DNA from 2 places in the Streptomyces collinus genome. Region 1 is predicted to be linked to the other one. Evidence: predicted binding sites of a transcription regulator. Region 1 holds the regulator's gene; the other holds the start of a gene.
What was found. The regulator HrcA, encoded in region 1, represses chaperone genes, less so after heat shock. The targets are predictions, from matches to a motif close to TTNGCACTCNGNNNNNCNGAGTGCNAA.

Region 1 (10,916 bases):
GACGGGGAGATGGTCAGTTCGACCGGCTTGTTCGCCGTGCCGATCAGCAGCGGACCCGGGCCGGCGACCGGGTCGACGGGCTGGCCGGCGATCGCCACGATGGCGTCCCCGGGGCGTACCGCGACGCCCGGGGCGGCCAGCGGGCTGCGGGCGTCCGGGTCGGAGGTCTCGGAGGGCAGGATGCGGTCGACGCGCCAACTGCCGTCCTCGTGGCGGGAGATGTCGGCGCCGAGCAGGCCCTGGCGGGGGCCGCCGCCGTGGCCGCCGCGCGGGGTGACGTAGGCGTGCGAGGTGCCGAGCTCGCCCTGGACCTCCCACAGCAGGTCGACCAGGTCGTCGTGGGTCGCGAGCCGCTCCACAACCGGGCGGTAGCGGTCGAGGACGCCGTCCCAGTCGACGCCGCTCATGTCGGGCCGCCAGAAGTGGTCCCGCATGATGCGGCCGTTCTCGTCGAACATCTGGCGCCACTCGGCCGCCGGGTCGACGAACTGGCGTACCCGGCCCAGGTCGACGGTGATGTTGGAGTCGCTGTCGTCGTCGCCCGAGGCGCGCCGGTCGCTGGGCACGACCTTCAGCCGCCCGTCGGTCCACAGCAGCACCCGCTTGCCGTCACCGCTGACCGCGAAGTGGTCGGCGTCGACGGCGAGATGCTCGACGCGCTGCTGGGCGAGGTCGTAACGCTCCAGCTCGGACTTGGGGTCGGGGTCGTCGGGGGTGGCCCGGGACGCGCCGAGCACACCGGTGACCGGGTGGCGCAGCCACAGGACACCGTCCTTGGCGGCGCGCAGGTTGGTGTAGCGGGCGGCCTCGACCGGGAAGGGCACGATGCGGTCGGCGAGGCCTTCGAGGTCGATGCGGGTGGTGGGGGTGCCCTCGCTGTCGGGGGTCTCCTCGCGGTCCGGTGTCTCGAAGGAGCGGCCGTGCCGCTGCGGCCCGAACGGGGAGGGCGTGGTGGCCGCGAGGGTGATCAGATGCGGCCGGGCGCCCACCACGAAGGCCAGGTCGAAGACGTGCTCGTCGTAGACCGGGTCGAAGGAGCGGGTCGACAGGAACGCGAGGTGCTTGCCGTCCATGGTGAACGCGGGCGCGTAGTCCTGGAAGCGCAGCGGGGTGGCCTCGGTGACCGACAGGTCGGTGGTGTTGGCGAGCTTCAGCTGGCACAGGGGCCGGGGGCCGGGGTGGGACCAGGCCAGCCAGGACGAGTCGGGCGAGAAGACGGGCCCGGACACATCGCCGTGCTCGCTGCGGTCCACCTCGCGCACCTCGCCCGTCTCCCGCTCGACGAGCAGCAGGCGGCCGTCGTGGCAGGCGACCGCGGCCCGGCTGCCGTCGGGTGCCATCGCGAGGTCCAGCACCCGGCCGAGCTGCCCGGCGGCGATCCGGCGGGGAGTCGCCCCGGGGGCGAGTCCGGTGGCGGGCGCGAACTCCAGGGCGTCGTCGCCCTCGGCGTCCGTCACCCACACCACCCATTCCTCGCCGTCCGCGCGGAACGTCCGCGGCAGCCGGGCCCGCACCCCGGGCGTGGCGGCCAGTGCGCGGGCCGGGCCGGCGCGGTGGGTGACCCAGTGCACGGAGCCGCGCACGGCGACCGCACTGCCGCGCGCGGTGTGGTCCGGGGACGCCGAGCCGAACCAGCGGGAGGCGTTCACCGGGAACGGCTGGAGATCGGTGCGCTGTCCCCCCAGCCGCACGTCCAGCCGCCGCGGCTCGGCCCCCTCCAGGTCGTCCAGCACCCACAGTTCACCGGCGCTGGAGTAGACGACACGGGTGCCGTCGGTCGCGGCGTGCCGGGCGTAGAAACCGTCGAGGGGGGTGTGGCGGCGCAGGTCGGACCCGTCGGCGAGGGAGGAGTAGAGCGCTCCTGTGCCCTCGTGGTCGGAGAGGAAGGCGATCCTGTCGCCCGCCCACAGCGGGTACTCGATGTTCCCGTCGACGTCCTCGTGCAGCCGCACGAACTGCCCGTCGCCCTCGCGGTCGATCCACAGCTTGCCCGCCGTACCGCCCCGGTACCGCTTCCACCAGGCCGCCTCGCGGCCCATCGGCGCGGACAGCAGCACCGTGTGCGGGCCGTGGGCGACGTCGCCGACGGGCCCGTACGGCAGAGTGGTGGCCGGGCCGCCGTCCAGCGGGACGGCGCGTGCCCAGGTGCGGCGCAGGCTCGCCTGCCCCTCGGTGCTGATCGCCAGGACCTCGCCGTCCGGGGTCCAGCCACGCACCTGCGTCTTGAGACTCCCCCAGTACGTCAGCCGCTTGGCCGGGCCGCCGTCGACCGGGGCGATGAGCACCTCGGGGGCGCCGTCTCTGGTGGAGGTCCAGGCGACCGTGGTGCCGTCGGGCGAGATGCGGGGGTGGGTCACCGGCATGTTGTCGGCGCTGACCCGCCAGGCCCGGCCGCCGTCGAGCGGGGCGAGCCACACGTCGTCCTCGGCGGTGAAGGCGACCAGGTCACCGTGCACATGGGGGAACCGGAGGTAAGCAGACGATGTCACCTGATCACCCTATGCAGGGACCACGCCGCGCGGACAGGGTTCGGATCACTTGCCCTCGACGGGGCGGCAGTCCGGATACTTCTCGCACCAGATGGTCTGGGTGACGGTCACCGTGACGGTCGGCCCGGGCTGCCCGGCCGACGGCCCGCCGACGGGGGGCGGACTGGTGGAGTTGCAGTCGCCGAGCCCGTCGACCTCGAACCACACCTTGCCGTCCACCTTGGCGGTGATCTTCCCGCGCACGCAGGCACCGTCCACCGCGTGGGTGACCTTGCCGTCGACGGTGATGTCCTTGCCGTCCTTGGTCTCGCCCTCGCAGTCGACGGTCGCGACGGTCCGCTCACGCGCCGAGGGTGACGCCTTCCCGCCGCTCTCCCCGTAGTTGGCGGTGCAGGTGAGCCAACGCACGCCCGCCTTCTGCCGGTTGAGTTCTTTGGTCACGGTCTCGTCGGTGGTGTACGCGACGGACGCGGAGCTGATGCTGCCGGGCTCGCAGGCGACGGCGCCGCCCACCGCCAGCGCGCCGAACGTCGCCGCGACCGCCACTCGCCGACCGCGCGGCCCCAGCCGATTCCTCCTCGAAGCCCCCATGGAAGGGAGCCTGCCACTGACGGAGGCCGCGCGGTAGGGCGCAAAGGCGTCAGCCGCGCAGCAGCAGCCACTCCTGGAGCTCCACCAAGTTACCCTCGGGGTCCTTGAGATGCGCCACCCGCATCCGGTCCGTCATGGGCGCAGGGCCGTGCAGCACCGTGGCGCCGCGCATCGTGATCTCCTCGCAGTACGCGTCCAGCCCGTCCACCCGCAGCACCACGAGGGAGCGGTGGCCCTCGGCCGTGTCGCCCAGTTCGTCGAGCACCTCGGCCATCATCGACCGGTCCTGCAACGCGATCCCCGCGGAGCCCACGGCGGGGCTGAACTTCTCGTACGGACCGTCCGCCGCGCCCGACTGCGGTTTGAGGCCGAGGACCTCGCCGTAGAAGCGGTAACAAGCGGCGAAGTCGGTCACGAGCAGACGAACCTGTGCGAGCTCCACGGTGCCTCCAAGGGGATCAGGACCAGCGTCCGGTGCGTGCCAGGAGCACGGCCGCGGCGGCCGTCCCGGCAGTCGATGTGCGCAGCACGCTGCGCCCGAGGCGGTACGCCTGCGCCCCCGCCTCCTCGAACAGCGCCAGCTCCTCCGGCGCCACGCCCCCCTCGGGCCCCACGACCAGCACGATCTCGCCGGTGGCCGGCAGTTCGGCCGTGGCCAGCGGTTCGTCGCCGCTCTCGTGCAGCACGGCGGCGAAGTCCGCCCGGGCCAGCAGGGCGGCGACCTGCTTGGTCGTCGCCGCCTCCGCGACCTCCGGGAAGCGCACCCGGCGGGACTGCTTGCCGGCCTCCCGGGCCGTCGCCCGCCACTTGCCCAGCGCCTTGGCCCCGCGGTCGCCCTTCCACTGCGTGATGCAGCGGGCCGCCGCCCACGGAACGATCGCGTCGACGCCGACCTCGGTCATCGTCTCTACGGCGAGTTCGCCCCGGTCGCCCTTGGGCAGCGCCTGGACGACCGTGACCCGGGGTTCCTCCGCGGGCTCCTCGGACACCGAGTCCAGCTGGAGGATCAGTCGGTCCTTGCCTTCCGTGTCGAGCACGACGCAGTCCGCCCAGCGGCCCGCCCCGTCCGTCAGCACGACGTCCTCACCGGCCCGCAGCCGCTTCACGGAGACGGCGTGCCGCCCCTCCGGTCCGTCGAGGACGTACCGGCCGCCCCCGCCCGCGTCGAAGTGCTCGACCACGAACACCGGCGCGGTCACAGCACGCCCCCGCCCGCCAACGAGGCCCGGGCGGTAGCCAGTTCACCGGCCAGCACCTCGACCAGTTGCCCGGCGGGCAGCTCCCGCGCCATGCGGTGCCCCTGCCCGGCCCACAGCGCCATGCCCTGCGCGTCACCGGCCTTGGCGGCGGCCTTGCGCAGCGGCGAGGTGAGGTGGTGGATCTCGGGGTAGGCGGCGGGCGCGTACGGACCGTGCTCGCGCAGGAACCGGTTGACGAGGCCGCGCGCGGGCCGCCCGGAGAACGCCCGGGTCAACTCCGTTCGGACGAACAGGGGGTTGGTCAGCGCCCGCTTGTGCAGTGCGTTCGCGCCCGACTCGTGCGTGGCGAGGAAGGCGGTGCCCAGCTGGGCGGCGCTCGCGCCCGCCGCGAGCACACCGGCGATCTGGCTGCCGCGCATGATGCCGCCGGCGGCGACGATCGGGATGCTCACGGCTTCGCGGACCTGGGCGATCAGCGACAGCAGCCCGAGGCCGGAACCGTCCGTCTCGGGGACGTCCCGGTGCGTGCCCTGGTGGCCGCCGGCCTCGACGCCCTGGGCGATGACCCCGTCCGCACCCGCCCGTTCGACGGCCCGGGCCTCGTCGGGGGTGGTCGCTGCGGCCAGGACGAAGGTGCCGACGCGGTGCAGGGCGTCGACGACCTCACGGCTCGGGACGCCGAAGTGGAACGACACCACCGGCACGGGGTTGTCGCGCAGCACCACGAGCTTGGCCTCGAAGCCGTCGTCGCGTCCGCTGTCCGGATCGCCGAGCTCGGCCTCGTACCAGGTGGCCTCGCCGGCCAGCTGGTGGGCGTAGACGTCGACGGCGGCGGGGTCTGCGTACTCCGGCTGGGGCATGAAGACGTTGACGCCGAAGGGCCTGCTGGTGAGGCTCCGGAGCTGCTTGATCTCCTGGTACATCCCGTCGGCGGTCTTGTACCCGGCGGCGAGGAACCCGAGCCCGCCCGCCTCGCACACGGCCGCGGCGAGCTGCGGTACGGAGACGCCGCCCGCCATGGGGGCCTGCACGATCGGGAGGGGGAAGAGATCGGTCAGTGCGGAGGACATGACCGCATGTTGTCACGTCCTCCGAACAACTCCGAAACCGGCCTGCCGACTGGCATAGACCAGAAGCACGCCCGGTCTCAGCGCCCGTTGAAGGCGTCCTTCAACCGCGAGAACAGCCCCTGCTGCCCAGGCTGACCGCGCCTGCCCGGGGGACAACCCCCGGACCCCCGGCAGCGGCCGGACCGCTCACCTCAGCGCCCGTTGAAGGCATCCTTCAACCGCGAGAACAGCCCCTGCTGCCCAGGCTGGAACTGCCCCGTGGGCCGTTCCTCGCCGCGGAGCTTGGAGAGCTCGCGCAGCAGGCGCTCCTGCTCGGGGTCGAGCTTGGTCGGGGTCTGGACCTCGACGTGGACGATGAGGTCGCCGCGCCCGCCGCCGCGCAGGTGCGTGACGCCCCGGCCGTGCAGCGGGATCGACTGGCCGGACTGGGTGCCCGGACGGATGTCGACCTCCTCCATGCCGTCGAGCGTCTCCAGCGGCACCTTCGTGCCGAGGGCCGCCGCCGTCATGGGGATCGTCACCGTGCAGTGCAGGTCGTCGCCGCGCCGCTGGAACGTGCTGTGCGGCAGCTCGTGGATCTCGACGTAGAGGTCACCGGCGGGACCGCCGCCGGGGCCGACCTCGCCCTCGCCGGCGAGCTGGATCCGCGTGCCGTTGTCGACACCGGCCGGGATCTTCACCGTGAGCGTGCGGCGGGACCGGACGCGGCCGTCACCGGCGCACTCCGGGCAGGGGGTCGGGACGACCGTGCCGAAGCCCTGGCACTGCGGGCAGGGGCGGGACGTCATGACCTGGCCCAGGAAGGACCGGGTGACCTGCGAGACCTCACCGCGGCCGCGGCACATGTCACACGTCTGGGCGGAGGTGCCCGGGGCCGCGCCCTCACCGCTACAGGTGTTGCAGACGACGGCCGTGTCGACCTGGATGTCCTTGGTCGTACCGAAGGCGGCCTCGTCGAGTTCGACCTCGATGCGGATCATCGCGTCCTGGCCGCGGCGGGTGCGCGAGCGCGGTCCGCGCTGCGACGCCGTGCCGAAGAACGCGTCCATGATGTCCGAGAAGTTCCCGAAACCGCCGGCTCCGAAGCCGCCCGCGCCGCCGCCTCCGGCCTGCGAGAGCGGGTCGCCGCCGAGGTCGTAGACCTGCTTCTTCTGCGGGTCCGACAGCACCTCGTAAGCGGCGTTGATCTCCTTGAACCGCTCTTGGGTCTTCGGATCGGGGTTGACGTCCGGGTGCAGCTCGCGCGCGAGCCGCCGGAAGGCCTTCTTGATCTCTTCCTGCGACGCGTCGCGGCGCACGCCGAGTACGGCGTAGTAGTCCGTGGCCACTACGACTCCGCCAGGATCTGTCCGACGTACCGTGCCACTGCGCGTACCGCTCCCATCGTTCCCGGGTAGTCCATGCGGGTCGGTCCGACCACGCCGAGCTTGGCGACTGCCTCGCCGCCCGAACCGTAGCCGACCGACACGACGGACGTGGAGTTGAGTCCTTCGTGGGCGTTCTCGTGACCGATCCGTACGGTCACGCCCGGATCCTTCGCCTCGCCGAGCAGCTTGAGGAGCACGACCTGCTCCTCCAGCGCCTCCAGCACCGGCCGGATCGTGAGAGGGAAGTCATGTCCGAAGCGGGTCAGATTGGCGGTGCCGCCGATCATCAGCCGCTCCTCGTTCTCCTCGACGAGCGTCTCCAGAAGTGTGGAGAGCACCGTAGAGACCGTACCCCGGTCCTCGTGCTCGAACGCCTCCGGGAGATCCTCCACCAGACTCGGCACATCCGCGAAACGGCGGTTCGCCACGCAGCTGTTGAGTCGCGCGCGCAGGTCCGCGAGCGAGGCGTCACCGAAGGGCGCCGGGCAGTCGACCACGCGCTGCTCGACCCGCCCGGTGTCCGTGATCAGCACGAGCATGACGCGCGCGGGCGCCAGGGAGAGCAACTCCACATGCCGCACGGTGGACCGGGTCAGCGACGGGTACTGCACGACGGCGACCTGGCGGGTGAGCTGCGCGAGCAGCCGCACCGTGCGCGCCACGACGTCGTCGAGGTCGACGGCACCTTCGAGGAAGTTCTGGATGGCGCGCCGCTCGGGCGCGGTCATCGGCTTGACGCCGGCGAGCTTGTCGACGAACAGCCGGTAGCCCTTGTCGGTGGGGATGCGCCCGGCACTGGTGTGCGGCTGGGCGATGTACCCCTCGTCCTCCAGGGCCGCCATGTCGTTGCGGACGGTGGCCGGGGAGACGCCCAGGCTGTGCCGCTCGGTGAGGGCCTTGGAGCCCACCGGCTCCTCGGTGCCGACGTAGTCCTGGACGATGGCGCGCAGCACCTGAAGCCTGCGTTCACTGAGCATCGCGCACACCTCCAGAAGTCGTCCGCCCGTGGTCCTGCCTGTCGAGCCTGGCACTCTGCGCGTGCGAGTGCCAGCATCCCCCGGCCCAGTGTACGGCGGTGGGGTACACCCCCGGCAAGGCTGGTCGTGCGGCGCCGTGCCCCGAGCGGGGCGCACCGCTAGCGTCGCCGTATGACGGTGACTTGGGAAGACCTCGGATGGGAGCGCGTGGCCGCCGGCGTGGGGCGGTGCCGGCTGCCGGTGTGGGACTGCACGATCGGGCTGGTCGCCGGGGAGGGGGCGGTCCTCATGATCGACGCGGGGTCGAGCCTCGCCGAGGGCGCGAAACTGGGCGCGCAGGCGCGGGCGCTCACCGGTCACCGTGTGACACATCTCGCGCTGACCCATCCGCACTTCGACCATGTCTTCGGCGCCGCGGCGCTCCCGGACACCGAGGTGTTCGGCGCGGTGGGCGTGGACGCGCTGCTGACGCGGGTGCGGGACCGCGAGGAACTGCGTGAGGACGGGGTGCGCCAGGGCCTGGCGGCGCCCACGGCCCAGGAGGCGGCGGAGCGGCTGGTCCCGCCCGGCCACCTGGTCTCCGGCGAGTGGACGCTCGACCTGGGCGGCGGGCGGCAGGTGCTGCTGGCGAACGTCGGCCCGGGGCACACCGCGCACGATCTGGCGGTGCTGGTGCCCGGTGATCCGGAGGTGGTGTTCTGCGGCGATCTGGTCGAGGAGTCCGGCGAGCCGCAGGCGGGCCCCGACGCGGTGCCGTCGCACTGGCCGGCCGCCCTGGACCGGCTGCTCGACCTGGGCGGCGAGGACGCGGTGTACGTGCCCGGTCACGGAGCGGTGGTGGACGCGGCGTTCGTGCGGGCGCAACGGGACGCGCTGGCGGCGCGTTTCGGCGTGTCGCGGTGATCGCCCTCCGGCTTCTCCTATCGTCATGCGAATGCGCCAGTACTCCGCCGATCTGACCCCGCCGTGGAAGAAGCCGAAGCCGGTGCCCGAGGTCGCGGCGGAGCCGGGTCTGGTGGTGGAGGAGCCGGGGACCGGCTTCTGCGGTGCGGTGATCCGCTGCGAGGCGGGCACGGTGACACTGGAGGACCGCTTCGGCAAGCACCGGGTGTTCCCGATGGAGCCGCGCGGCTTCCTGCTGGAGGGCAGGGTGGTGACGCTCGTCCGCCCCGCGCCGGGCGGCCCCGCGCGTCCCACCCGCACGGCCTCCGGTTCGGTCGCCGTCCCCGGAGCACGCGCGCGTGTCGCCCGCGCCGGCCGCATCTACGTCGAGGGCCGGCACGACGCCGAGCTGGTCGAGAAGGTGTGGGGCGACGACCTGCGCATCGAGGGCGTGGTCGTGGAGTACCTGGAGGGCGTCGACGACCTGCCGTCGATCGTCTCCGAGTTCGCCCCCGGGCCGGACGCGCGGCTGGGCGTCCTGGTGGACCACCTCGTACCCGGCTCGAAGGAGTGGCGCATCGCCCAGTCGGTGACGAGCGAACACGCCCTGGTCGTCGGCCACCCGTACATCGACGTCTGGGAGGCGGTGAAGCCGTCGTCCCTGGGCATCGACGCCTGGCCCCGCGTCCCACGCGGCCAGGACTGGAAGACGGGCGTGTGCAGGGCCCTGGGCTGGCCGGAGAACACCGGCGCGGCCTGGCAGCGGATCCTGTCGGGAGTCCACTCGTACAAGGACCTGGAGCCGGAGTTGCTGGGCCGGGTGGAGGAGCTGATCGACTTCGTGACGGCGCCCTAGCTGCGGGCATACGACGGCCGCCCCGCTGCGGGCATGCGTGCCGCGAGGGGCGGCTCCCGTCCCAAGGAGAGCTGCACCCCGCTACGCCGGGCTGCGAAACCCCCCGCGCCCGGCGCCGAGGCCGAGCACCTCAGTCCACGAGATCGCGCACCACGCCGTCAGCCAGCAACCTGCCCCGCAGCGTGAGCACAGCCCGCCCCTCCTCATACGGTCCCGCCTGCAGCAGCCCGTCCGACAGCGCCCTGCGCGAAGCAGCAAGCCCCTCCTCCCGCAGCAGCGACAACGGCACCCCCTCCTTGAGCCGAAGCTCCAGCAGAATCCGCTCGACCCGCCGGTCCTCCTCCGACAGCACCTCACGCCCGGCCCCCGGCGACCTCCCCGAAGCCAGTGCACCCGCATACGCCCCCGGATGCTTGACGTTCCACCACCGCACCCCGCCCACGTGGCTGTGCGCGCCGGGCCCGGCCCCCCACCAGTCGGCTCCCCGCCAGTACAGCTCGTTGTGCAGGCACCGCCCGGCCTCCGAGGTCGCCCAGTTCGACACCTCGTACCACTCGAAGCCCGCGCCCGAGAGCACCTCGTCCGCGATCAGGTACCGGTCGGCATGGACGTCGTCGTCGGTCATCGGCACCTCGCCGCGCCGGATCCGCCGCGCGAGCTGCGTGCCCTCCTCGACGATCAGCGCGTACGCACTGACGTGATCCGGCCCGGCCCCCAGCACCGCGTCCAGCGACGCCCGCCAGTCGTCGTCGGACTCACCCGGCGTGCCGTAGATCAGGTCGAGGTTCACGTGCTCGAACCCGGCGCCCCGGGCCTCCGCCACACACGCCTCGGGCCGACCCGGCGTGTGCGTGCGGTCCAGCACCTTCAGCACATGCTGCCGGGCGCTCTGCATCCCGAAGGAGATCCGGTTGAAGCCGCCCTCGCGCAGGGCCGCCAGATACGCCGGATCGACCGACTCCGGGTTGGCCTCCGTCGTGATCTCGGCGTCCTCCGCGAGCCCGAACTCGTCGCGGACGGCCTTCAGCATCCGGACGAGATCACCGGCGTCCAGCAGCGTGGGCGTGCCCCCGCCCACGAACACCGTCCGGACCGGGCGCGGGTCGTCGCCCAGCACCTTGCGCGCCAGCCGGACCTCGTCGGCCAGTGTCTCGGCATAGTTGTCGCGTGAGGCGAGGACCCCGCCGGTGCCGCGCAGCTCGGTCGCGGTGTACGTGTTGAAGTCGCAGTAGCCGCAGCGGGTCGCGCAGTACGGGACGTGCAGGTAGAACCCGAGGGGGCGGTCGGCGGCCCCGGCGAGCGCGGACGCGGGCAGCGCGCCGTCGTCGGGGACGGGCTCGCCGTCGGGAAGTGCGGAAGGCATGCCTTCCATTGTCCAGCACCCGCGCGGTCAGTCCGCCTGGAGCACCAGCAGGGCGAGATCGTCCGCCGGGGGCCGCGCTCCGAACTCGTGCACGAGCCGTTTGATCCGCTCGGCTATCAGCT
Region 2 (10,916 bases), 2.4 Mb from region 1:
ACCTGGGCCGACCAGGTCGCCGCGCGCCGGCCGCACGGCGTGATCCTGGTCCTGTCCGGGCTCGACGAGTCGCAGCGGGCGCTGCTCACCAGCCGCTCCATCCCGTTCGTGGTGATGGACCCGGCCGGTGACCCCGGCGCCGACGTGCCGTCGATCGGCGCGACCAACTGGCAGGGCGGTCTGGCCGCCACCCGGCATCTGGTCGAGCTGGGCCACCGCAGGATCGGTGCGATCAGCGGGCCCTCGCAGATGATGTGCAGCCGGGCCCGGATCGACGGCTACCGGGCCGCGCTGGAGACGGCCGGGCTGCCGGTGGACCCCGCCCTGATCGCCACCGGCGACTTCCACCACGAGGCCGGCTACCGGCGGGGCCTGGAACTGCTGCGCCGCCCGGACCGGCCGACCGCCGTCTTCGCCGGGAACGACCTCCAGGCGCTCGGGCTGTACGAGGCCGCGCGCGAGCTGGGGCTGCGCATTCCCGAGGACCTGAGCGTGGTCGGCTTCGACGACCTGCCGGTGGCGCCCTGGGTCGGACCGCCGCTGACGACCGTACGGCAGCCGCTGACCGAGATGGCCGAGGCCGCGGCCAAGCTGGTCCTCGACCTCGGGCGGGACGAGGGGACCGAGGCGGCGACGAGGGTGGAGCTGGCGACGAGTCTGGTGGTGCGCAGCAGCACGGCGGGGCCCGCGGAATAGCAGGTGCTGTATTGACGGGTGTTCCGGACGCCTCCACACTGCCCCGAAGCCAATCGGTTGCACCACCGAAACTTTCGGAGGCACCCGCCATGAGATCCCTGAGATCGGGCTTACGGACATCCCTGTCGGCCGGAGTCGTCCTGGCCGGCTCCCTGCTGCTCCCGGCCCCCGCGGCGCACGCCGCCGACACACCCCTGCGCGACCTCGCCGCTGCCAAGGGCAAGGTCATGGGCACGGCGGTCACCGGCTCCAAGCTCACCGGCACCTACGGCGAGACCGCCGGGCGCGAGTTCAACTGGCTCACCCCGGGCAACGCCATGAAGTGGGGCTCGGTCGAGCCGAGCCGCGGCACCTACAACTGGGCCGAGGCCGACGGGATCGTCGACTTCGCGGAGACGCATGGCCAGCAGGTGCGCGGGCACACCCTGCTCTGGCACCAGCAGAACCCGGGCTGGCTGACGAGCGGCAGCTGGACCCGGGACCAGCTCGGCGCGATCGTCCAGGACCACATCGCCACCGAGGTCGGCCGCTACAAGGGCCGCGTGGCCGCCTGGGACGTCGTCAACGAGCCCTTCAACGAGGACGGCACCTACCGCCCGACCCTCTTCCACACCACCCTCGGCCAGGACTACATCGCGCAGGCCCTCACCTGGGCCCGGGCCGCCGACCCGGGCGCGAAGCTGTACATCAACGACTACAACGTGGAGGGCGTCAACGCGAAGAGCACCGCCCTGTACAACCTGGTCAAGTCCCTGAAGGAGCGCGGGGTTCCGATCGACGGGGTCGGGCTGCAGGCCCATCTCATCGTCGGCCAGGTGCCCTCGACGCTCCAGCAGAACATCCAGCGCTTCGCCGACCTGGGCGTCGACGTGGCCATCACGGAGCTGGACATCCGGATGCAGCTCCCGGCGACGCAGGCGAAGCTGACCCAGCAGGCCGCCGACTACAAGGCCGTCACGAACGCGTGTGTCGCGGTCGCTCGCTGCACCGGCGTCACGGTCTGGGGCTTCACCGACTCCGACTCCTGGATCCCGGACACCTTCCCCGGCCAGGGAGCGGCGACGCCGTACGACGAGAACTACCGGCCGAAACCGGCGTACCACGCCATCGCGGAGGCCCTCGGCGGGACGACGACCCCGCCGCCGACGGGCGCCTGCACGGCCGTCTACAGCGTCACCAGCCAGTGGAGCACGGGCTACACGGGCCAGGTGCGGATCGCCTGCTCGGGCGCCTCGCTGTCGTCGTGGCAGGCGACCTGGACGTTCGGCGCCGGGCAGCGGATCACCCAGGCCTGGAACGCGAACTGCACGCAGTCGGGCACGGCGGTCAGTTGCGCCAACGCCCCGTACAACGGCTCCGTACCGGACGGCGGTTCGGTGACCTTCGGGTTCAACGGTTCGTGGAGCGGGAGCAATCCGGTGCCGGTCGTGACACTGGGATGAGCCCGGGTCCGGAAATCTGAGAATTTCCGAAGAAAAGGCGCCCTGAACTCCCTGCCTGTAATAATTCGGACTTATGTTCCTGCCCGTGACGGGACACCACGGGGACGAGGGCAAGGAAGCAGGCCGACGGTCGAGAGCGCTGAAGATCGCCGGCCTCGTCCTGGCGGGGACGCTGGTGCTGGGCGCCGGAGCGGCGGGCTGGGCCTACTGGCATCTCAACGACAACATCACCGGCGTCGACATCGACAACGCGCTGGGCGACGACCGGCCGCCGAAGCCGGTGACCACCCCGGCGCCCTCGGCTCCGGCCCTGCCGAGCGAGGCCCTCAACATCCTGGTCCTCGGCTCGGACTCGCGCAGCGGCGAGGAGAACCGCCGGCTCGGCGGCGGCGACAGCTCCGGTGCCCGCTCGGACACGGCGATGGTCGTCCATCTCGACGCCGGGCGGACCAGCGCGACGGTGGTGAGCATCCCGCGCGACACCCTGGTCACCCGCCCGTCCTGCCCGCGCACGTCCGGCGGGTCGACGGCGGTCGCCCGCCACTCCATGTTCAACAGCGCGTACGAGGTGGGCGGTCCGGTCTGCGCGGTCAAGACGGTCGAGGAGATGACGAACGTCCGCATGGACCACTACCTCGAAATCGACTTCTCCGGCTTCGCCAAGCTGGTCGACGCGCTGGGCGGGGTCACCGTCACCACGGACGAGGACATCGCCGACGAGGACAGCCATCTGCGGCTGGAGGCGGGCACCCACCACCTGGACGGCACCCAGGCCCTCGGTCTCGCCCGCACCCGGCACGGCATCGGCGACGGCAGCGACCTGGGCCGCATAGGCCTCCAGCAGAAGCTGGTGAAGGCCCTGCTGGAGCAGATCGCCTCCCAGGACCTGCTCACCGACCCGGCCAGGCTGTACCGCGTCGCGGACGCGGTGACGACGGGCCTCACCACGGACACCGGCCTGGACTCCCTCGCCGAACTGACCCGGCTCGGACAGAGCCTGCAGGGCCTCTCGGCGAGCGGGGTGCGGACGGTGATGATGCCCGTGGTGCGGGCGCCGTCGGACCCCAACCGGGTGGTGGCGGAGGAGCCGGAGGCGGGGAGGCTGTGGGAGTCGCTGCGCTGACCTGCGCGAACGTGTCACGGAAAAATCTTCGAGAAATTCCGGCGAGCATGTCGATCCGTCGTTCTCCCGATCGACGCAGGGGTGAGAGCGGGGAAGAGCCCCGCTCCCGAGGACCCCGAGGAGTCACCATGCCGCGCTTTCTCACGCTGATCCGCATCGACGAGAAGAACGCCCCCGCCGAGGGCCCGAGCCCCGAGCTGATGGACCGGATGGGCAGGCTCCTGGAGGAGATCACCAAGGCGGGGGTCATGCTCGACACGGCCGGGCTCACTCCGACCTCCGACGGCAGCCGGGTGACGTGGGAGGGCGGACAGCTCTCCGTCACCGACGGGCCGTTCACCGAGTCCAAGGAGGTCATCGGCGGCTACTCGATCAGCCAGTGCAAGGACAAGGCCGAGGCGATCGAGTGGACCAAGCGGTTCCTGTCGCTGCACGAGGACTACTGGACGATCACCGCCGAGGTCCGGCAGATCGCCGAGGACTGACCGGTCCGCGCGCCGGTTCTGTTTGGCCGGGCGGCACCACGGGTGTCTGATGGTGGGCTGTGACCCCGCAGCCCACCCCGGCCTCGCAGTCGCCTTCGGATCCGCAGCCGGCCGAGGCCCCGCAGCCCGCCTCACCCCCACCACCCCGACCCGACCGTACCGCCGAGGTCATCGAGACCGTCTTCCGGATGGAGTCGCCCCGGATCATCGCCGGTGTCGCCCGGGTCGTCCGGGACGTCGGGATCGCCGAGGAACTCGCGCAGGACGCGCTGGTCGCGGCACTGGAGCAGTGGCCGCGGGACGGGGTGCCCGACAACCCGGGCGCGTGGCTCATGAGCACCGCCCGCCACCGTGCCGTCGACCTGGTCCGGCGCCGGGAGAACTACGCCCGCAAGCTCGCGGAGATCGGCCGGGACCTGTCGGAGACGGCTCCCCCTCAGGAGCCCGCCGACCTCGACGACATCGACGACGACCTGCTCCGCCTGGTCTTCACCGCCTGCCACCCGGTGCTCTCCACCGAGGCCCGCACCGCCCTGACCCTGCGCCTGCTCGGCGGCCTCACCACGACCGAGATCGCCCGCGCCTTCCTCGTCCCGGAGCCGACGGTCGCGCAGCGCATCGTCCGCGCCAAGCGCACCCTGGCGACGAAGAACGTCGCCTTCGAGGTGCCGCACGGGCCCGACCGCGAGGCCCGCCTCGGCTCGGTCCTCGACGTCATCTACCTGATCTTCAACGAGGGGTACGCCGCCACGGCCGGCGACGACTGGCTCCGGCCGTCCCTGTGCGAGGACGCCCTCCGCCTGGCCCGGGTGCTCTCGGGCCTCATGCCGAAGGAACCCGAAGTGCACGGCCTCACCGCGCTCCTGGAGCTGCAGGCGTCCCGTACGGCGGCCCGCACCGGCCCCTCCGGCGAGCCGGTCCTGCTGAAGGACCAGAACCGCTCCCGCTGGAACCGCATGCTCATCGCCCGCGGCTTCACCGCACTGGGCCGGGCCGAGGCCACCTCCGGCGGTGCCCCGGGCCCGTACCTCCTCCAGGCGGCCATCGCCGCCTGCCACGCGCACGCGTACACCTACGAGGAGACCGACTGGTCCCGCATCGCCACCCTCTACGGTCTGCTGGCGGCCCGCTCCCCGTCCCCGGTGGTGGAGCTGAACCGCGCGGTGGCCGTCTCGATGTCCGAGGGCCCGGCCGCGGCCCTCGTCCTCGTCGACGCCCTGGCCGGCGACCCCACCCTGCGGGACTACCACCTGCTGCCCAGCGTCCGCGGCGACCTCCTCGCCCGCCTCGGCCGTACGCCGGAGGCCCGGGCCGAGTTCGAACGGGCGGCCTCCCTGACCCGCAACGAACGGGAGCGGGAGCTGCTGCTGCGCCGGGCCGCGGAACAGCCGTGACGGTCAGGCGGGGTGCCCGATGAGCATCGCCGGTGCCCCCGCGACCCGGGTCAGGAACACCGTGGCCGCGTGCGGCCCCTGCGGCTTGACCTTCTTGCGGAGCTCCTCCGGCTCGACCGCCGAGCCCCGCTTCTTGACCGTGAGAATGCCGACCTGGCGCTCCCTCAGCAGCGCCTTCAGCTTCTTGACGTTGAAGGGCAGGTGGTCGGTGATCTCGTAGGCGGTGGCGTACGGGGTCGGGTGCAGGGCGTCCGCCGTGACGTACGCGATGGTCGCGTCGAGCAGCCCGCCGTCGACCTGGTCGGCGACCTCGGCGACCAGGTGGGCGCGGATGACGGCGCCGTCGGGCTCGTAGAGGTAGCGGCCGGGCGGGCGGACGTCCGGGTCGGGCAGGCCGCGGGAGAGCAGGGTGCGGGGGCCCGGCAGGAGGGTCGCCCGGACCGCCCCCGGCTCGGTGCCGAACCACAGCACCGCCTCCTTGACGTCCCCGCCGTCGGAGATCCACTCGGCCTCGGCGTCCTCGGGGACCGCCTCGTGCGGGATGCCGGGGGCGACCTTCAGCGCGGCGCCGCGCGGGGCCCGGCGGGCGGCGGACACGGCCCAGGACAGGGGCGGCGAGTAGGCCTCGGGGTCGAAGATCCGGCCGCGGCCGCCGCGCCGGGCGGGGTCGACGAACACGGCGTCGAAACCGGCCGTGTCCACGTCCGTGACATCCGCCTCGCGCACCTCGATGAGACCGGACAGGCCCAGCGCGTCGGCGTTCGCCCGGGCCGCCGCGGCCGTCTGCGGGTCCCGGTCCACGGCCAGCACCCGGATCCCGGCGCGGGCCAGCGCGATCGCATCACCCCCGATGCCGCAGCACAGGTCGGCGACCGAGGTGATGCCCGCCTCGGCCATCCGCCGGGCCCGGTAGGCCGCCACGCTCGCCCGGGTCGACTGCTCGACCCCGTTCGGCGTGAAGAACATCCGGCCCGCGTCCTCGGCCCCGAACTTCGCCACCGCGCGCTGCCGCAGCCGCGCCTGCCCGAGCGCCGCCGACACCAGCTCGGCGGGGTGCTCGCGACGCAGCCGGGTCGCGACGGCCAGCTCCTGCGCCGGGTCGGTGTCCCGCACCTCGTCGAGGAGGGCGCGGCCTTCGGGGGTGAGGAGGGGAGCGAGGTCGTTCACCGGATCATTGTCGGCCACGGCGGCGGGCGGGTGGCGTGTGGGCCAGTCGGTGGATGGCGGGGGCGCCGGCCGCGGTGTCGGGCCGGGATCGACGGGAGGCGCTGCGAGGATCCGGCGTCATGCGAGCAGTCGTACAAAATGACAAAAGCCGGGCATGGGGGGTATCAAGGCGGAGGTCCGCACGCGTGCGGACCGGCCTCGCCGTGCTCGTGCTCGCCGCCATCGCCTCCGGCTGCGCGCAGGACGGCGGCAGCGACCAGGTCACCCCGGCGGGTGGCCAGCAGCCCCTCGACGCGCCCCCGGCCCGCGCGCTCGACTCCTACGCCACCAAGCTGCGCGCCGCGCACGCCGCCCGGGTCGCCGCCGCGCACCGCTGGGGCCTGCGCAAGGTCCCGCGCGCCGCCCCGCCCGCCCCCGCGCAGAAGCCGAGGATCAGGACCCGCAAGGGCTTCGAGGTGGACGGCCACCGGGAGCTGGACCTGCCGCCCGTCTTCACCAGGGTCCCCACCCGGGACAAGGTCGTCTTCCTCACCATCGACGACGGTGCCGAGAAGGACCCGGCGTTCCTGCGGATGATGAGCGACCTGGACGTCCCGTACACCGCCTTCCTCAGCGGCTACCTGGTCAAGGACGACACCCGCTACTTCCGGAAGATGCAGTCCAAGGGCGTGGTCCTGAACAACCACACCCTCCACCACCCCAATCTGCGGGGCATGTCCTACCGGGCGCAGAAGCGCGAGATCTGCGGCATGCAGAGCTACCTGGAGCGGCGGTTCGGCAAGCGCCCCACCCTCTTCCGCCCGCCCTACGGCAGCTACGACCGGGCGACCCTGCGCGCCGCCAAGACCTGCGGCATCGCGTACGCGCCCCTGTGGAACCAGGAGGTCTTCGCCGACCACTGGGAGTACCGCGAAGGGGACCGCAAGCTGCGCCCGGGGGACATCGTCCTCACGCACTTCCGGGGCCCCGAACAGTGGAAGGGCACGATGGCCGACATGATCCGCCGCTTCCTGAACAAGGTGACGGCCCAGGGGTACGCGGTCGGGCGGCTGGAGGACTACCTGTGAGGCGGCCGGCCGCCGCCGTGCTGTGCGCGGTCCTCGTGGCCGGCTGCGCCGGGGGCCCGGCGGAGCGGCCGGGCGCCGCCGACGGCCGGGCGCAGGACCCGGCACGCGCGGAGGGCGCCACCCACCCGCTGCCGCCCGTCGTGGACCACGTCCCCACCCGCGAACCCGTCGTCTTCCTCACCTACGACGACGGCGCCGAGCGCGACCCCCGCTTCGTCGGCCTCGTCCGTGAACGGCGCCTCCCCGTCAGCATGTTCCTCACGGACAGCGTCGTGGGACCCGGCTACGGCCACTTCGCCCGGCTGCGCGCGGTCGGCGCGTCCATCCAGAACCACACCCTCGACCACCCCGCCCTGCGCGGCCTGCCCTACGCCGGCCAGCGCGCCGAGATCTGCGGCCAGCAGCACAAACTCCGCTCCCGCTTCGGCATCAGCCCCCGCCTCTTCCGCCCGCCCTACGGCACCTACGACCGGACGACCCTGCGCGCGGCGGCCGACTGCGGCATCACGGCGGTCGTACTGTGGCGCGCGTCCCTGAACGCCGAGGGCGGACTGACGTACACCCGGGGTGAGCCGGGCCTGCGGCCGGGCGACATCGTCTCGGTTCCGGCGGGCGAGACGATGTCTCCGAGCCTGACGGAACGGACCGTGCGGCTGCTGCGCGAGATCGAGCGGAAGGGGCTTCGGGTGGGGCGCCTGGAGGACCACCTGTAGGACCGCCCGCCGGGTCGGCCGGAGAGAGTGCCCGGCCGACGCGCCGTCCGCAATTAGCAGTCCGCTTGACCGAGTGCTAATCGCAGTCATAGTCTCGGCTCTGGCACTCCCCCTAGGAGAGTGCCAACACAGCGACGGGCAGGTCCGGCACCCGCGACGACGGATCCACCTGGTCGCCACCTCAGACAGTTAACCCCGTGAGATCTCCGAAGGGGGAGGTCGGATCGTGACGACCACCAGCTCCAAGGTTGCCATCAAGCCGCTCGAGGACCGCATTGTGGTCCAGCCGCTCGACGCCGAGCAGACCACCGCCTCTGGCCTGGTCATCCCGGACACCGCCAAGGAGAAGCCCCAGGAGGGCGTCGTCCTGGCCGTGGGCCCGGGCCGCTTCGAGGACGGCAACCGTCTTCCGCTCGACGTCTCCGTCGGCGACGTCGTGCTCTACAGCAAGTACGGCGGCACCGAGGTGAAGTACAACGGCGAGGAGTACCTCGTCCTCTCGGCCCGCGACGTGCTCGCGATCGTCGAGAAGTAATTCACCCGGCATTACCAGCATTGCAGTGGACTGCGCCCCTGGCCCCCGCGACCTTATGAAGCCGGGCGTCGGGGGCGCGGTTCGTTTCACCCACGTTTTCCGAGAGGGCTGAACCGCTCCCATGGCGAAGATTCTGAAGTTCGACGAGGACGCCCGTCGCGCCCTCGAGCGCGGCGTCAACAAGCTTGCCGACACGGTCAAGGTGACGATCGGCCCCAAGGGCCGCAACGTCGTCATCGACAAGAAGTTCGGCGCTCCCACCATCACCAACGACGGTGTGACCATCGCCCGCGAGGTCGAGGTCGAGGACCCGTACGAGAACCTCGGTGCCCAGCTGGTCAAGGAGGTGGCGACCAAGACCAACGACATCGCGGGTGACGGTACGACCACCGCGACCGTGCTCGCCCAGGCGCTCGTGCGCGAGGGCCTCAAGAACGTCGCCGCCGGCGCCTCCCCGGCCGCCCTGAAGAAGGGCATCGACGCCGCCGTCGCCGCGGTCTCCGAGGAGCTCCTCGCGACCGCCCGTCCGATCGACGAGAAGTCCGACATCGCCGCCGTCGCCGGTCTGTCCGCCCAGGACACCCAGGTCGGCGAGCTCATCGCCGAGGCCATGGACAAGGTCGGCAAGGACGGTGTCATCACCGTCGAGGAGTCCAACACCTTCGGTCTGGAGCTGGACTTCACCGAGGGCATGGCCTTCGACAAGGGCTACCTGTCGCCGTACTTCGTGACGGACCAGGAGCGCATGGAAGCCGTCCTGGACGACCCGTACATCCTCATCACGCAGGGCAAGATCTCCGCCATCGCGGACCTCCTGCCGCTGCTGGAGAAGGTCATCCAGTCCAACGCCTCCAAGCCGCTGCTGATCATCGCCGAGGACGTCGAGGGCGAGGCCCTCTCCACCCTCGTCGTGAACAAGATCCGCGGCACGTTCAACGCCGTCGCCGTGAAGGCCCCCGGCTTCGGCGACCGCCGCAAGGCGATGCTGCAGGACCTGGCCGTCCTCACCGGCGCCACGGTCGTCTCCGAGGAGGTCGGCCTCAAGCTCGACCAGGTCGGCCTGGACGTGCTCGGCTCCGCCCGCCGCGTCACCGTCACGAAGGACGACACCACGGTCGTCGACGGCGCCGGCAACAAGGACGACGTGCAGGGCCGCGTCGCCCAGATCAAGGCCGAGATCGAGTCCACCGACTCCGACTGGGACCGCGAGAAGCTCCAGGAGCGCCTCGCGAAGCTGGCCGGCGGCGTGTGCGTCATCCGCGTGGGTGCCGCCACCGAGGTCGAGCTCAAGGAGCGCAAGCACCGTCTGGAGGATGCCATCTCCGCGACCCGCGCCGCGGTCGAGGAGGGCATCGTCTCCGGTGGTGGCTCCGCGCTGGTCCACGCCGTCAAGGTCCTCGAGGGCAACCTCGGCAAGACCGGCGACGAGGCCACCGGTGTCGCGGTCGTCCGCAAGGCCGCCGTCGAGCCGCTGCGCTGGATCGCCGAGAACGCCGGCCTGGAGGGCTACGTCATCACCTCCAAGGTCGCCGAGCTCGACAAGGGCCAGGGCTTCAACGCCGCCACCGGCGAGTACGGCGACCTGGTCAAGGCCGGCGTCATCGACCCGGTCAAGGTCACCCGCTCCGCCCTGGAGAACGCCGCCTCCATCGCCTCCCTCCTCCTCACGACCGAGACCCTGGTCGTCGAGAAGAAGGAAGAGGAGGAGCCGGCCGCCGCGGGCCACGGCCACGGCCACGCCCACTGAGGCACCGGCCTGGTAGCAGAAGCCCCCGTTCCGCCCAGGCGGGACGGGGGCTTCTCCCGTAGGTCCTGCCGGTCACAGCTCCAGCGGGTCGAGCACTCCGAGCTGCTGCATCAGCCCCAGCCGGTCGTACTGCCACCAGCCCTCGGCGATCTTCCCGTCCGGCGTGCAGCGGTGGACGGTCGTCCCGGTCATGGTGACCTCCTGGCCGGTCGGCGCGATCCCGAGGAAGTCGCCGGTGTGACGCCCGTGGAAGGTCCACCGGGTGCAGACCCGGTCGCCCTGCGCCATCTGGTCCTCGATGGTGAACGAGAAGTCGAACCCGCCCCGCCACACCTCCACCTCGCGCCGGAGCGCGTCGAGCCCGATGACGTCCTGCACATTGGCGGGATCGTGGTCGTGGTAGTCCTCGATGAACACGTCGTTGAACGGCGGCGCGTCCCCCTGGCCCGGTGCGAGCTCGAAGAACCTGCGCGCGGTGGCCGCGTACAGCTGCTCGTCCCGCACCACGTCCAGGTCCGTGAAGGTCGGCGTCTCCTCGCAGAGCGCC

Region 2: the regulator HrcA is predicted to act here: its motif matches at 8,141-8,167, upstream of groES (co-chaperone GroES).

The regions. Positions count from the first base shown of each region.
Region 1 covers NZ_CP133771.1:2,925,219-2,936,134, forward strand. The annotation lists gene RFN52_RS13225 (S41 family peptidase) at 1-2,489, opposite strand, end outside; gene RFN52_RS13230 (hypothetical protein) at 2,535-3,080, opposite strand; gene RFN52_RS13235 (VOC family protein) at 3,130-3,522, opposite strand; gene RFN52_RS13240 (16S rRNA (uracil(1498)-N(3))-methyltransferase) at 3,539-4,279, opposite strand; gene RFN52_RS13245 (nitronate monooxygenase) at 4,276-5,349, opposite strand; gene dnaJ (molecular chaperone DnaJ) at 5,541-6,677, opposite strand; gene hrcA (heat-inducible transcriptional repressor HrcA) at 6,677-7,693, opposite strand; gene RFN52_RS13260 (MBL fold metallo-hydrolase) at 7,865-8,596, shown strand; gene RFN52_RS13265 (DUF3097 domain-containing protein) at 8,628-9,431, shown strand; gene hemW (radical SAM family heme chaperone HemW) at 9,562-10,794, opposite strand; gene RFN52_RS13275 (SpoIIE family protein phosphatase) at 10,822-10,916, opposite strand, start outside.
Region 2 covers NZ_CP133771.1:5,373,568-5,384,483, forward strand. The annotation lists gene RFN52_RS24610 (LacI family DNA-binding transcriptional regulator) at 1-696, shown strand, start outside; gene RFN52_RS24615 (glycoside hydrolase family 10 protein) at 786-2,138, shown strand; gene RFN52_RS24620 (LCP family protein) at 2,212-3,261, shown strand; gene RFN52_RS24625 (YciI family protein) at 3,390-3,746, shown strand; gene RFN52_RS24630 (RNA polymerase sigma factor) at 3,806-5,140, shown strand; gene RFN52_RS24635 (class I SAM-dependent methyltransferase) at 5,144-6,307, opposite strand; gene RFN52_RS24640 (polysaccharide deacetylase family protein) at 6,493-7,374, shown strand; gene RFN52_RS24645 (polysaccharide deacetylase family protein) at 7,371-8,087, shown strand; gene groES (co-chaperone GroES) at 8,314-8,622, shown strand; gene groL (chaperonin GroEL) at 8,744-10,369, shown strand; gene RFN52_RS24660 (ester cyclase) at 10,442-10,916, opposite strand, start outside.